2 regions of the Brevundimonas sp. VNH65 genome follow, and region 1 is predicted to be linked to the other one. Evidence: riboswitches for the same ligand, from Rfam matches in the RefSeq annotation. Region 1 holds a riboswitch; the other holds the start of a gene.
The links. Region 1 has a riboswitch for cobalamin ahead of ACO2Q1_RS04845 (TonB-dependent receptor plug domain-containing protein). Riboswitches for the same ligand answer to the same signal wherever they lie in the genome.
Positions count from the first base shown of each region.

Region 2: it holds a riboswitch for cobalamin, as region 1 does, so the genes downstream of both, ACO2Q1_RS15265 (ABC transporter substrate-binding protein) here and ACO2Q1_RS04845 (TonB-dependent receptor plug domain-containing protein) in region 1, are expected to answer to the same signal.

Region 1 is NZ_JBMSDX010000002.1:200,535-207,563, reverse strand. Features, by position in the region: gene ACO2Q1_RS04875 (SDR family NAD(P)-dependent oxidoreductase) at 1-125, shown strand, start outside; gene ACO2Q1_RS04870 (RNA polymerase sigma factor) at 177-764, shown strand; gene ACO2Q1_RS04865 (DUF6768 family protein) at 751-1,119, shown strand; gene ACO2Q1_RS04860 (MarC family protein) at 1,135-1,833, opposite strand; gene pyrF (orotidine-5'-phosphate decarboxylase) at 1,930-2,667, shown strand; gene mutS (DNA mismatch repair protein MutS) at 2,791-5,481, opposite strand; cobalamin riboswitch at 5,549-5,741, shown strand; gene ACO2Q1_RS04845 (TonB-dependent receptor plug domain-containing protein) at 5,906-7,029, shown strand, end outside.
Region 2 is NZ_JBMSDX010000011.1:84,286-91,314, forward strand. Features, by position in the region: gene ACO2Q1_RS15255 (ABC transporter ATP-binding protein) at 1-141, opposite strand, end outside; gene ACO2Q1_RS15260 (FecCD family ABC transporter permease) at 138-1,115, opposite strand; gene ACO2Q1_RS15265 (ABC transporter substrate-binding protein) at 1,112-1,972, opposite strand; cobalamin riboswitch at 2,057-2,269, opposite strand; gene ACO2Q1_RS15270 (YnfA family protein) at 2,377-2,700, shown strand; gene ACO2Q1_RS15275 (OmpW/AlkL family protein) at 2,838-3,494, opposite strand; gene ACO2Q1_RS15280 (hypothetical protein) at 3,702-4,229, shown strand; gene cydX (cytochrome bd-I oxidase subunit CydX) at 4,297-4,434, opposite strand; gene cydB (cytochrome d ubiquinol oxidase subunit II) at 4,457-5,605, opposite strand; gene ACO2Q1_RS15295 (cytochrome ubiquinol oxidase subunit I) at 5,636-7,029, opposite strand, start outside.

The DNA.
Region 1 (7,029 bases):
TGAACCGGCCGCGTGTCGTTTCCGGCTGGCGCAACGGGATGCTGGCGGCGATCCCGAAGGTTCTGCCGGACGGCCTGGCGCTGAAGATCACCGCAGGACATGCGCGGCGGCTGAAACGGATCTAGATTCCGCTCGCCGGATTGAACCGTCAGGTCACGCCGACGCACCTATGAGCGATGACCCGGTCTGAAGCCTCACCCGATATCGCGAACGGTCGCCTGCTGGACGACTATCTGGTCGTCGCCGCCCAGGCCGGCGATGCGCGGGCGTTCGCCGATCTAGTCAGGCGCTGGCGGCGGCGGCTGCTGGCGCATGCCTGGCGGCTGACGGGCGATGACGAGGCGGCGAGCGACGCGGTGCAGGCGGCCTGGCTGGAAATCGCGCGAGGCCTGCCGCGCCTGAAGGACGAGCGGGCGTTTGCGGCCTGGGCCTATCGCATCGTCACGCGCCGTTGCGCGCGAGAGATTTCGGGGCTGAAGGACCGTCGGGAGCTGGCCCGGGCCCTGGCGGTCCAGCCGACGCCCGATCCGACCCCGGCGCCGGACGTCGACCCGACCGGTGACGTCGGTCGCCTGCGGGCGGCGATCCGAACCCTGCCGCCGGCCCAGCGCGCCGCCCTGGCCCTGTTTCATTTCGAAGACCTCAGCATCCCCGAGATCGCCGTGGCCCTCGACGTTCCCGCGGGCACGATCAAGACCCGCCTCATGCACGCCAGACGCCGCCTTCGCGCCGTTCTGGAAGGAGATGACCATGACCTCTCATGACCACGACATCGACCGGGCCCTGGCCGCGGAGGAACGCGATCTGCTGCGCCGCATCGGCGAGGACCCCGGCCATATCCAGCAGACTCTGGCCCTGTTCAGCGGGCGATCCGCCTGGGTCAGCATCGTGCTGATGATCGTCCAGACCGCGGCCTTCGTGGCGGCCGTCTGGACCGGCTGGAGGTTCTTCCAGGCGACGGAAGTGCTTGAAGCCCTGCGCTGGGGCCTGCCGTCCGCCGTGCTGCTGATCGTCTCGCTGATGATCAAGCTGGCGCTCTGGCAACCCATGCAGGCCAACCGCCTGCTGGCGGCGATCAGGCGGCTGGAACTGCTGATCGCCGCCCGTCGTCGGGATTGAACCGTTCGTCGCGCCTCAGTGTCCGCCCGCCGGATAGGGCGTCGTCACCGAGCCGGCGAACATGCCGGGCAGGGCTTCGGACAGCCCCATCAGGATGAACTGAATGGCCAGGGCGCAGAGGATCAGGCCCAGGACACGCACGATGATGGCCAGGCCGACCTCGCCCAGCATGCGGCTGAGCGGCCCGGTCAGGGCGAAACAGACGAAGGACACCAGGGCGGCGGCGGCGATGGCGACGAGGGAGGCGATCGTGCCGGCCGTGCCGATCTTCTCGGCCTCGCCCGCCTGGATGATGATGGCCGAGATGGCGCCGGGGCCGATCATCAGGGGGATGGCGAAGGGCACGACCAGCCGCTGGAACCGGCGTTTGGCATAGCCGCGCACGTCCTTGGCGTCGGTGGCCGCGTCCTTGTCGGCGAAGCTGGCGAGGAAGTCCTCGCGCGCCATGTCCAGACCCAGCAGCAGCAGCAGGACGCCGCCGGCGATGCGGAAGGCCGCCAGGGAGATGCCGAAGAACTGCAGCAGGCCGAGGCCGGTGAAGAAGAAGAAGCCGAGGAAGACCGCCGCGAACAGGCAGATCAGGGCCGAGACCGAGATGCGTTGGCGCAGGCTCGCCCCCGCCGTGGCCGCCGCGAAGATCGGAATGTTGCCGAGCGGGTCCAGCAGGGCGAACAGGGTCACGAACAGGTTGACCCCGAGATCGAGCGCGTTCATCTGTCCCCCTCAGCCTGAAAATCGAACCCGGCCCGGCGGCCGATGCGGCGCGAGTCGCGTCCGGAACCGCCATAGCCGTTCGCGCGGAGTCCGTCGATGACCCATGCCTTCAACGCCGATCTGACCCCGAACCGGGTCCCCGACCCGCGCCTGATCTGCGCCCTGGACGTGCCGACGGCGGACGAGGCGCGCGCCCTGGCGGACCGGGTTCAGGACGCGGTCGGCTTCTACAAGATCGGGCTTCAGCTGTTCGCCACGGACGGCATGGGGCTGGCCCGGGCGCTGAAGGCCGAAGGGCGTCAGGTCTTCCTGGACTGGAAGCTGCATGACATCGGCGCGACGGTGGAAAAGGCGGCGGCGGCCCTGGCCAATGCGGGATGCGACCTGCTGACCGTCCACGCCCGGCCCCAGGTGATGGCGGCGGCGCGACGCGGGGTCGAGGGGTCGGACCTGAAGGTGCTGGGCGTCACCGTCCTGACCAGTCTGTCGGCCGAGGATGTGGCCGGCGACGACCACAGCCTGTCCCCCGCCGAACTGGTCGAACTGCGCGTGCGTCAGGCGCTGGACGCCGGGATCGACGGCGTGGTGGCCAGTCCGCACGAGGCGGCGCGGGTGCGCGAGATCGCGACGGCTGCCGGGCGACAGGACTTTCTGATCGTGACGCCGGGCGTGCGGCCGATGGGGGCGTCGCTCGATGACCAGAGCCGGGCGGCCACGCCGGAACAGGCCCTGAAGGACGGGGCCACCCATCTGGTCGTCGGACGCCCGATCACGGCGGCGGCCGATCCGCGCGCGGCGGCCCTGGCCATCGCGGAAGCCATCGCCCTGATCTGAGGACCGGATATCACATGCCCGTCCATCCCGGCGAAGGCCGGGAGCCAGATTCGGGAGGGGATGTTTGAAGGCGGCGTTCGCCCACTGGACCCCGGCCTTCGCCGTGGCGCACGGAGAGGCGAGCTACTTCGCCAGCGCCTTCAGCCGGTACAGCGCCTCCAGCGCCTCGCGCGGGGTGAGGTCGTCGGGGTCGATGTCGGCGAGCGCCAGGTCGGTCGGCGAGGGGCCGGAGGGGGCGGCGACGGCGGCTTCGGCGACCGCGAACAGAGGCAGGTCGTCGAGGCGGCCGTGGGCGGTCTTTTCGGCTTCCAGCCGGTCCAGCACCTCGCGGGCGCGGGCGACGACGGGGCCGGGCACGCCCGCCAGCCGCGCCACCTGGACGCCGTAGGACCGGTCGGCCGCGCCGGGTCCGGCCTCGTGCAGGAAGACCAGGTCGCCGTTCCACTCCCGCGCCTTCATCGACAGGTTGGAGACATGGGCCAGCCGGTCCTCGAGCTGGGCCAGCTCGTGATAGTGGGTGGCGAACAGGGTGCGGGCCTGCGCCCGGTCGTGCAGATATTCCGCCACGGCCCAGGCGATGGCCAGACCGTCATAGGTGGCGGTGCCGCGCCCGATCTCGTCCAGAACGATGAAGGCGCGATCGGTCGCCTGGCTGAGGATGGCGGCGGTCTCGACCATCTCCATCATGAAGGTGGACCGGCCGCGCGCCAGATCGTCACCGGCCCCCACGCGGCTGAACAGCCGATCGACCACGCCCAACCGCATCGCGGCGGCCGGGACGAAGGCCCCCGCCTGGGCCAGGATCACCAGCAGGGCGTTCTGGCGCAGGAAGGTCGATTTACCCGCCATGTTGGGGCCGGTGACGATGGACAGCCTGGCATGACCGGCGCCCTCGCCGTCCAGGCCGCAGTCGTTGGGGGTGAACGGATCGCCCGCCGCCTTGACGGCCGCCTCGACCACGGGGTGGCGACCGCCGCGGACCTCGAAACAGCGGCTGTCGTCGATGACCGGGCGCACGGCCCCGACCTCCTCGGCCCATTCGGCCAGGGCGGCGGTCGCGTCGAGCTCGGCCAGGCTTTCGGCCACGGCCTGCAGCGGGGCGGCCAGGCGCTGCACCTCGGCGCGCCAGCGCTCGAAGGTCTCGCCCTCGATGGCCAGGGCGCGGAAACCCGCCTGGCTGATCTTGGCGTCCAGCTCCGACAGTTCGACGGTGGTGAAGCGGACCTGGGCGGCCAGGGTCTGGCGATGGATGTAGGGGCTTTCGGGACCGGCCCTCAGCAGGCCCTCGGCGTGTTTGGCCGTGGTTTCGAGGAAATAGCCGAGCACGGCGTTGTGGCGGATCTTGAACGGGACGCGGCTGTCGGAAACGGCGCGGGCCTCCAGTTCGGCGACGACGCGGCGGCTGTCGTCCCGGAGCCGGAGCGCCTCGTCCAGTTCGGGGCGGTAACCGGGCCGGACCAGGCCGCCGTCGCGGGCCAGATGCGGCGGCTCATCGACCAGGCCGTCGATCAGTTCGGCCAGCAGGCGGCCGACCTCGGCGGGCGGCGACAGGCCGTCCAGACAGGCGGAAAGGCGCTCCGGCGGGGGATTGAGCGGATCGCCGACGGGGTGGCCGGCGGTGAGAAACAGCCCGCCGACGGTCTCGGCGGTGGCAAGGCCGGAGCGAACCGCCGCCAGATCGCGCGGGCCGCCGCGCCCGAGCGCCAGACGGGAGACGGCGCGGGCCACGTCGGCGGAGGCGCGCAGGGCGTCGCGCAGGTTCCGGCGCAGGTCGCGCCGCTGCAGCAGCCATTCGACGGCGTCGAGCTGGGCGTTGATGGCGGCGGGCTGGCTGAGCGGGCGGGAGATGCGTTCGGCCAGGGCGCGGGCGCCGCCCGAGGTGACGGTGCGGTCGATGGTGTGCAGCAGGCTGCCTTCGCGCTCTCCTCTCTGGCTGCGGTCGATCTCGAGCGAGGTCCGGGTGGCCGGATCGATGGCCAGGCGGCCCGTCTCGGTCGAGCGACGAGGCGGGGCGAGGGCCGGGACCTTGCCCGCCTGGGTCGTCTCCAGATAGGCGGCGATCAGACCCAGCGCCGAGACCTCCGCCTCCTCGAAGGCGCCGAAGCCGTCCAGCGACGATACCCCATACAGACGCTCCACCCGCGACCGGGCGGCGGTCGGCTCGGCCACGGCCGAGGCCAGGGCCTGGACCAGACCGCCCGAGCCGTCCAGCGCCGGACGCACGGCCTCGTCGGAATAGAGTTTGTCGGGGACCAGAACCTCGGACGGACGGAAGGCGGCCAGGGCCGAGGCGAGGTCGCCCAGGTCGCAGGCCAGGCAGTCGACGGCGCCGGCCGAAAGCTCGACCACGGCGACGGCGGCCCGCCCCCGGCGCACGGCCACGGCGGCCAGGCGATTGGCGCCCCGCGCGTCCAGCAGACTGTCCTCGGTCAGGGTGCCGGGCGTGACCACGCGGACGATATCGCGCGCCACAATGGCCTTGGAGCCGCGCTTTTTCGCCTCGGCCGGAGTCTCGATCTGCTCGCAGATGGCGACCCGGTGGCCGAGGCGGATCAGCCGGGCCAGATAGCCGTCCAGCGCATGGACCGGCACCCCGGCCATGGGGATATCCTCGCCCTGGTGCTTACCGCGCTTGGTCAGGGCGATGCCGAGGGCGGCCGAGGCGATCTCCGCGTCCTTGAAGAACAGCTCGTAGAAGTCCCCCATACGGAAGAAGACCACCGCGTCCGGCTGGGCCGCCTTGGCCGCCAGATACTGACCCATGACGGGGGTCACGCCTTCAATGGCGGGAGGGTGAGCGACAGGGGCGTTCATGAAGGGCGCAAGGTGACGGATCGGACCCGGCGGCTCAAGCGATTCGTCCGGGCTTGCCGCGACGCTTCGCATCTGCGAAAGGCGCGGTCAGGCGGTTAAGGGAACGCGGTCAGACACCGCGGCTGTGCCCGCAACTGTAGGCGGCGAGGGCCGTCGTCCGATCCGGGAGCGATCCCGGCGTCACTGCGCAAGCGGGAAGGCGAGGACGGCGATCCGGCGACCCGCAAGCCAGGAGACCTGGCCGCCCCCGTCGCTCGTCCGCTGTCCGGGACCAGACAGAGGCGTGGGGCCTGCCCCCTGCTGACCGCAGGGATGTTCCGTCGAAGCGACCCGATCTCTGCGCCGTTCTGATCCGATCAGGGCGGATTGGTCGCTTTCACGTCCCGGCGCGCGCGGTCGCCCGGACCGTCAAGGAACACGCTCCATGAAGCGTTCTCTCTTCGCCTCCACGGCCGCCCTGGCCGTCTTCACCGCCTTCGCCGCCCAGGCGCAATCTGGCGCGCAGTCTTCCGACCCGACCGAGGTCGAGGATGTGGTCGTCACCGCCGCCCGCCTGCCCGCCGTCGTGTCCGAAACCCCGGGCGCCCGCGTCATCGACGGCGCGACCATCGAGCAGCGCGGCGCGGTCTTCGCCGCCGATATCCTGGCCGACGTGCCGGGCCTGTCGGTGGTGCGCACGGGGGCGTTCGGCGGCGTCGCCCAGGTGCGGATGCGCGGCGCCACGCCGGGCAAGACCCTGGTCCTGGTCGACGGGGTTCCGGTCAACGATCCGGCCGAGATCAACGGCGCCTATGACTTCTCCGGCTTCGAGCTGGGCGACGTCGATCGCATCGAGGTCCTGTCGGGTCCGCAGTCGTCCCTGTGGGGGTCGGACGCCATCGGCGGGGTGATCGCCTTCACCACCCGCGAGGTGGACGGTATCCGCGCCGAGGGCGAGGCGGGAAGCTTCTCCACCCTGCGCGGCCGGGTGGCGGTCGGCACGGCCAACGAGACCTCCGCGTTCGGGGTCTGGGCCTCGCGCTTCCACACCGACGGGATCTCGGCCGCCGACGAGGCGGACGGCAATGACGAGGCCGACGGCTTCGACAACACCACCCTGGGGGCCAAGGGGCGTTACGGCTTCTCCGGCGGGCTGACCCTGGACGGTTCGCTGCGCTGGTCCGAGAGCCGGGCGGACATCGACGGCTTCCCCGCCCCGACCTACGCCCTGGCCGACACCCTGGACACGACCGAAAGCGAGCAGTGGTCGGGCCAGGTGCGGGCGCGCCTGAACCTGCTGGGTCTGGATCATCAGTTCAGCTTCGCAGCCTCGGACATCGTGCGCGACACGGTCTCCAGCTTCCCTTCGCACTTCGAGGCCGACCGCCAGGTGTGGCGCTGGCAGGCGGATGGCGCGGCCTTGAGCGACAGCCTGCGCTACGCCTTCGGCGCCGAGCGTGAGGACACGTCCGGCAGCCTGTCGTCCGGGCTTGCCGAGGAACTGGGCGCGACCTCGGTCTTCGCGGTGGCCAACTGGGACGCGACCGAGCGGCTGAACCTGACCGGCGC
Region 2 (7,029 bases), on a different contig from region 1:
CAGGGTGGACTTTCCGGCCCCGTTGGGCCCCAGCACCACGGTGACCCGGCCGGGGGTCAGCGACAGGCTGACGGCGTTCAGGACCCTGCGGCCGCCGAGCCGCAGCGACAGGTCGCGACAGGACAGATCGGCCGGGCTCATGCCATCCGCCTCCGCTCGGCCAGCAGGATCAGCAGGAAGAAGGGCGCCCCGACCGCGGCCATGGCCACGCCGAGACGGATCTCGACCGCCGCCGGGATCAGCCGCACCAGAACATCGCCCGCCAGGGTTATGGCGGCGCCGCCCAGGGCCGAGGGCAGCAGCAGGGCCCCCGGCCTCGCCCCGACCAGAGGGCGCAAGAGATGCGGCGTCACCAGGCCGACGAAGCCGATCACGCCCGTCACCGCCACGGCGCCGCCCGCCGCCAGACCGACGCCGAGCGCCAGCAGGGCCCGGGTGCGGGGCAGGGAGACGCCCAGGGAACGGGCGCCGGTCTCGCCCAGGGTGAGGACGTCCAGCGCCGGTCCCGTCGCCGCCAGCAGCAGGCATCCGGCGACGATGAAGGGCAGGGCCAGTCCCACCTCGTCGAAACTACGGTCGGCCAGCGAACCCATCAGCCAGTTGACGATCTCGGCCACGGCCCACGGATTGGGCGCCAGGCTGAGGGCCAGAGAGACCCCGGCGCCGGCGATGATGTTCAGCACCGTCCCGGCCAGGATGAAGCCCACCAGACCCGAGCCGCCGCCGGACAGCAGCAACAGGATCGCCACCCCGATCAGGGCGCCGGCCATGGCGGCGAAGGGCTGGACCCAGGGGCTGACGACCGTGGCGCCGTAGTACAGGGCGATGACCGCGCCGAGGGCGGCGGTGGACGACACGCCCAGCACGCCAGGATCGGCCAGGGGGTTGCGCGTATAGCCCTGCAGCGCCGCCCCCGACAGACCCAGCGCCGCCCCCACCAGCACGGCCAGGATCGCCCGGGGCAGGCGCAGTTCGAAGACGATGGCCCAGCGAGGATCGAGGTCGGGCGAGGTCCAGGCGCTGAAGGGAACCCACACCGGCCCCGCCGTCAGGCTGAGCGCGAACAGAAGCGCCAGTCCAGTCAGCAGGGCCGCATACAGTCGGGCGGACGTCATGCGCGGCCCTCCACGCTGCGACGCGCGGCGGCCAGGGCGCGAGCGGTCTGCATCAGCACCGGCCCGCCGCAGAACATCAGCTTCTCGGGAAACACCGCCCGGTTCAGGCGCGGCGCCAGCCGGTCCAGGGCCGGATGGCGCATCGTCCGCTCGGCCCAACCGGGCGATCCGGGCCAGGGCTCGCCGGTCAGCAGCAACTCGGGCGGATCGGCGATCAGCCGTTCCAATGACAGGGTTCCCGAGCCTGTCAGCCCATAGCGGCCGGCGACATTGGCCAGCCCCATCCGGCTCATCATTTCGTCCATCAGGGTGCCGGGCCCCGAGACGAAGCCGCCGGGCATGAAGACGAGGGCGGGGATCGTCCGGCGGCCGGGCGTTGGAGCGCTGTCGCGCAGCACGGCATCAATGGATCGGACCAGGGCCTCGCCGCGTGCGGGCTCGCCGACGACGGCGGCGACGCGGCGGACCTGCTCCAGACTGGCGGCCACGGTCGCGGGCACGTCGAACCGTTCGACGCGAATGTCGAGACGGCCCAGGGCGGCGGCGGTCCGCGCCCCGCCCCACTGGTCCCCGAGGACCAGATCCGGCCGCAGGGCCAGAACCTCCTCGGTCGTGCCCCGGGTGAAGGGCAGGGTCCGCGCCGCTTCGGCGATGGTCGAGCCGTGGCGGTCGCGCGAATAGCGGCTCAGGGCGGCGATCCGGCCGGGCGCGACCAGGCGGATCAGGATGACGTCCAGGCAGGGATTCAGGGACACGATCCGGCGAGGCCGGTCGGCGGCGCGAACCGGTGCGGCCGCCAGGGCGATCGCGCCGGTCAGCAGGGCGCGGCGGCGAAGGGACGGGGCGGCTGACGGCATGGCGAACCTTCGGGCGGACCTGGGACGACGAACGGCTGTCGTCGGTCGGGCGGGCCCGCTTCCTCCGACGCACCCCGGCCGGATGAAGGACGACGGCGACGGGCAGGTCTCCTGACTCGCGGGTCGTCGCCGTCGCGCCGCCTTCCCGGGGCGCAGCCCTGACGGACCCGGTTCCCAGTGGCGTCCGGCGCACGGCTCGCCGCCTACAGTTGCGGGGGCAGTCGGGGCTTTGGACCCCGTTCCCTTTTCACCCCGAGGCCTGGACGACGCCGGGGAACCTGTCGCGCCGACAGGGGTAGTCCAGTCACGGGGTCGCGGCAAGGCGAGCTTGCGCCGACCGCCCGCCTTTCGTCGCGAGCGCCGGCGTGACACGGTGGGCCTTCTCCCCGCCGCCCATGGACGCCATGAAAACCGCCCTCGTCTATCCCCTGGCCGCTCTGGCCGAGATCGCCGGCTGTTTCGCCTTCTGGGCCTGGCTGAGAAGCGGCCACTCAGTCTGGTGGATCGTGCCCGGGACGGTCAGCCTGGCGGTCTTCGCCTGGCTGTTGACCCTGGTCCCCAGCGAGGCGGCAGGCCGCGCCTTCGCCGCCTATGGCGGGGTCTATATCTGCGCCAGCCTGATCTGGATGCGTCTGGTGGAGAAGGCCTCGCCCGACCGCTGGGACCTGATCGGCGGGGCGGCCTGTCTGATCGGCGCCGCGATCATCCTGTTCGGCCCGCGAGGGTGATTTTCAGCGAATGCTGCGGGGAGGTGTTCCAGGCCTCGGCGCCGTCCGTAAAGAAGGGCGGGTGATCCCGGGAAAGCCAGGGATCACCCGCGACGGCCGTTCCTGTGGAGGAGGGATGACGGATCGGCCGGACCGGATCAGAACTTGCGCGCGACGCCGATGGAGACGACCCAGGGGTCCAGGTCGACGTCGCTCTTCAGGGCGCCGGCGTTGATGGAAGCGTCGGTGCTGAACCAGACCTTCTTCACATCGACATTGAGGCTCCACGGACCGGTCAGGCCGATGTCCGCTCCCGCCTGCGCGGCGAGACCCACGCCGTCGTCCAGCTCGACGTTGAAGCCGTTCCGGTCATCCCCGCCGTAGAACAGCATGGCGTTGACGCCGGCGCCGACATAGGGGCTGAAGCGGCCCTGTGTCAGGGGGCGGTACTGGACGGTCACCACAGGCGGCAGAACCCAGGTCTCGTGCACCGCCACGTCGGTGGCTCCACCCTGGGCGCGCACCTCATGCCGGGTCGTGCCGAGGATGCCTTCGACCGCCCAGTGGTCAGTGATGAAATAGGTGAAGCCGAGGGTCGGCATGGTGCTGTCGCCGACATCGACATGCAGGCCCGACGCGGCGCCGGCGGCCGTCGTGACGGCTGCGTCGGTGTTCGACGAGACATTGCTGACACGCCCGGAAACGACCCAGTCGCCCGCGCGCGGCGCGGTCCAGTGTGTTGGGGTCTGGGCCAGCGCCGGCGTCGCGAAGGCGGCGGCCAGGACGGCGGAAAGGAGAAGGGTCTTGGATGTCATGGCTTTCTTCTGTCCCGACGCCGGGTCGCCTCATGCGGCCGGATCAGCGTCTTGGTCGGCCAGATGAGCCAGGCCCGCTCCATCGGCCTTGATCCATCTCAAAACCACAAGAAAAATGTGGATTTACGGGTCCGGTTGACCGTCCGGTTCGCTCTGTCAGCGTTCGTCAGTGTCGGTCGACGGGGTTTGGCGTCTCATCCTCACGTCATGAGAACGCTGTCGCTGTCCATCATCGCGGTTCTGATTTTCGGAGGGGTCGCTCAGGCCCAGTCGATGAACGTGCGGGGGATCACCGACGACGTCCTGCGCGACATCTGCGGCCCCTTCTCGCGCGATCGCGACATGTGGGCGGTGTTGGGGGCGGCGGAACGGCTCGGATATTCGGTGATGAGCCACGATCCGGTCAATCTGAGGATCGGCGCGGCGGACGCCCAGCCTCCGCCACGGGGGCTGGTCCTGTTCCGCCGCCATCGCGGCACGGTCCGGCTGAGCATGGAGTATGGCCGCGGCCTGTGCGGCGTCGGCATCGAGGAGGGAACCGTGCGGACGGTGGCCGAGGCCGCCGGACCCCACCTGCGGGCCCTCGGGCTGGAACCGGTTTTTGAGGCGGTCGACGAACGACCCGCCGTGTCGGTCTGGCGTGGTTCGGGCCTCCAGGTCGTGATCGCCGGCAGCCTGCATCACAGACCCGGCGTCGAACTGGTGCTTGAGATCGCCCCTGGCGGCGCCGATTGAGGGCAGGTGCAAAAACGCCCGGAGCGAACCTGGCTCCGGGCGTGATCGGTTTCGAAATCCGGGAGGGTCAGGCCGCGTCGTCGGGGTCGGGCGCCGACAGGCCCTCGTCGCCTTCGTCGAACAGGCGGAACTCGTGCCAAAGGCCGTTCAGCACGCCGAAGCCGACCGCCAGCCCGAGGCCCAGAATCCAGGTGAAATACCACATGGCGAATGTCCTTTAATGAGGGTCAGTAGAGGTCGGGGTTGGTCTTCAGTTCGCCGGTGGAGGCTCGGCCCCACAGCACCCGATAGACCCAGGCGGTGTAGATCAGGATCAGCGGCAGGAAGATGATCGTGCACACCAGCATGATGAACAGGGTCAGGTGGCTGGACGAGGCGTTGAACACCGTCAGGCTGGACTGGGGATCGACCGAACTGGGCAGGATGAAGGGGAACATCGACAGGCCGACCGTCGAGATGATCCCGACCGCCGACATCGAGGATCCGCCGAAGCCCAGAGCCGCCGACCGCTTCCACAGGCCGATCGTGGCCAGGGCCGCGCCGAGGAAGCCCAGGACCGGAGCGACCAGCATCCACGGATAGCGGCCGTAGTTGTCCAGCCAGGCGCCCGGCGAGGCCACGACTTCCGTCCGCAGCGGATTGGAGACGCCGTGCCCGTCGATCGCGCCCACGACGCTGAACCCCAGGCCGCCGAAGGCGACATACAGGCCGCCCAGGGCGAACAGGACCAGGCTGAGAACGCCGGCGATCGTGCCGAACCGGCGGGCGCGATCCACGACCGGACCCAGCTCGCCCTTGACCGAAATCCAGGCCGCGCCGTGCAGCACCAGCATGGCCACCGACAGCAGGCCGCTGAGCAGGGCGAAGGGCGTGAACAGACCCAGCAGATGCCCTTCGTAGAAGGACCTGAGGTCCGTATCCAGGCGGAAGGGCGCGCCGATCAGGACGTTGCCGACGGCCACGCCGAACACCAGGGCCGGAACGAAGCCGCCGATGAACAGGCACCAGTCCCAGAACGACCGCCATTTCGGGTCGGGCCGCTTGGACCGGTACTTGAACGCCACGGGCCGCAGGATCAGGGCGCTCAACACCAGGAACATGGCCAGGTAGAAGCCGGAAAAGCTGACGGCGTAGACGAAAGGCCAGGCGGCGAAGATCGCGCCCCCGCCCAGGATGAACCACACCTGGTTGCCTTCCCAGGTGGCGCCGACGGTGTTGATGACCATGCGGCGCTCGGCGTCGTTGCGTGCGACGAACGGCAGCAAGGCCCCCACGCCCAGGTCGAAGCCGTCGGTCAGGGCGAAGCCGATCAGCAGCACGCCCAGCAGGCCCCACCAGATCAGGCGAAGGGTCGCGAAGTCGAGAGGAAGTTCCATTGAGGATGTCCTTTGCGGATCTGGGGGCGGTCAGGCGACGACGGGGGCCGGGCCGGCCGGCGCGGGCGTGTCGGGTTCGGGATCAGCGGCGTCGGCCGCGAAGGCCTCCTGCTCGGCGAACGGCCCCTTCCTGATCGTGCGCAGGATCAGGCCGACCTCGACCACCGCCAGGGCGCCGTACAGGACGGTGAAGCCGATGATCGTCGCCCACAGCTGCGGCACGGTCAGGGACGAGGCGCCCAGGAAGGTCGGCAGGACGCCGTCCACGGCCCAGGGCTGCCGGCCCATCTCGGCCACGATCCAGCCGACCTCGGCCGCGATCCAGGGCAAGGGCAGAGCCAGCACGGCGAGGCGCAGGAACCACTTCGTTTCATGCTTCCTGAGGGTGCAGAGAACGAAGGCCGTGGCGAACAGGGCGATCATGGCGAAGCCGATCCCGGCCATGACGCGGAAGGTCCAGAACATCAGCGGCACGTTCGGCACCGTGTCCCAGGCGGCCTTGCGGACCTGCTCCGGCGTGGCCGTGCGCGGGTCGGCGACATAACGTTTCAGCATCAGGCCGTAGCCCAGGTCGTTGCGGTGGGTCTCGAAGTTGGCGCGGGCGACCACGTCGTCGGGGTCGGCCTTGACCCTCTCCAGGGCGTCATAGGCCAGCATGCCGGATTCGATCCGCGTCTCGGCCACGGCGACCAGGGGCAGGATGCCCTCGACCTGGCCGTTCAGGCTGCGGGTGGCGATCAGGCCCATCACCCAGGGCAGCTTGATCTCGCCGTGGGTCTTCTGCGCCTCCATGTCCGGCCAGCCGACCACGGTCAGGGGCGCGGGGGCGGGCTCGGTGTGCCACATGGCCTCGATGGCCGCGAGCTTCATCTTCTGGTTGTCGGTCAGGGCGTAGCCGCTCTCGTCGCCCAGAACGACGACCGACAGGGACGAGGCCAGGCCGAACGCCGCCGCCACCGTCATCGACCGCTTGGCGAAGGCCTTGTGCCGCCCCTTGAGCAGGTAGAAGGCCGAGACGCCCAGCACGAAGACCGAGGCGATGACATAGCCGGCCGAGACGGTGTGCACGAACTTGGCCTGGGCCACCGGGTTGAACAGGACGGCCATGAAATCCACGACCTCCATCCGCATGGTGTCGGGATTGAACTGGGCGCCGACCGGGTTCTGCATCCAGCCGTTGGCGATCAGGATCCACAGGGCGGACAGATTGGTGCCGAGCGCCACCATGAAGGTGACGAACAGGTGGGCGTGCGGCTTCAGCTTGTTCCAGCCGAAGAACATCAGACCCACGAACGTCGCCTCCAGGAAGAAGGCCATCAGGCCCTCGATCGCCAGGGGCGCCCCGAAGATGTCGCCGACATAGTGGCTGTAGTAGCTCCAGTTCATGCCGAACTGGAATTCCATGGTGATGCCGGTCGCCACGC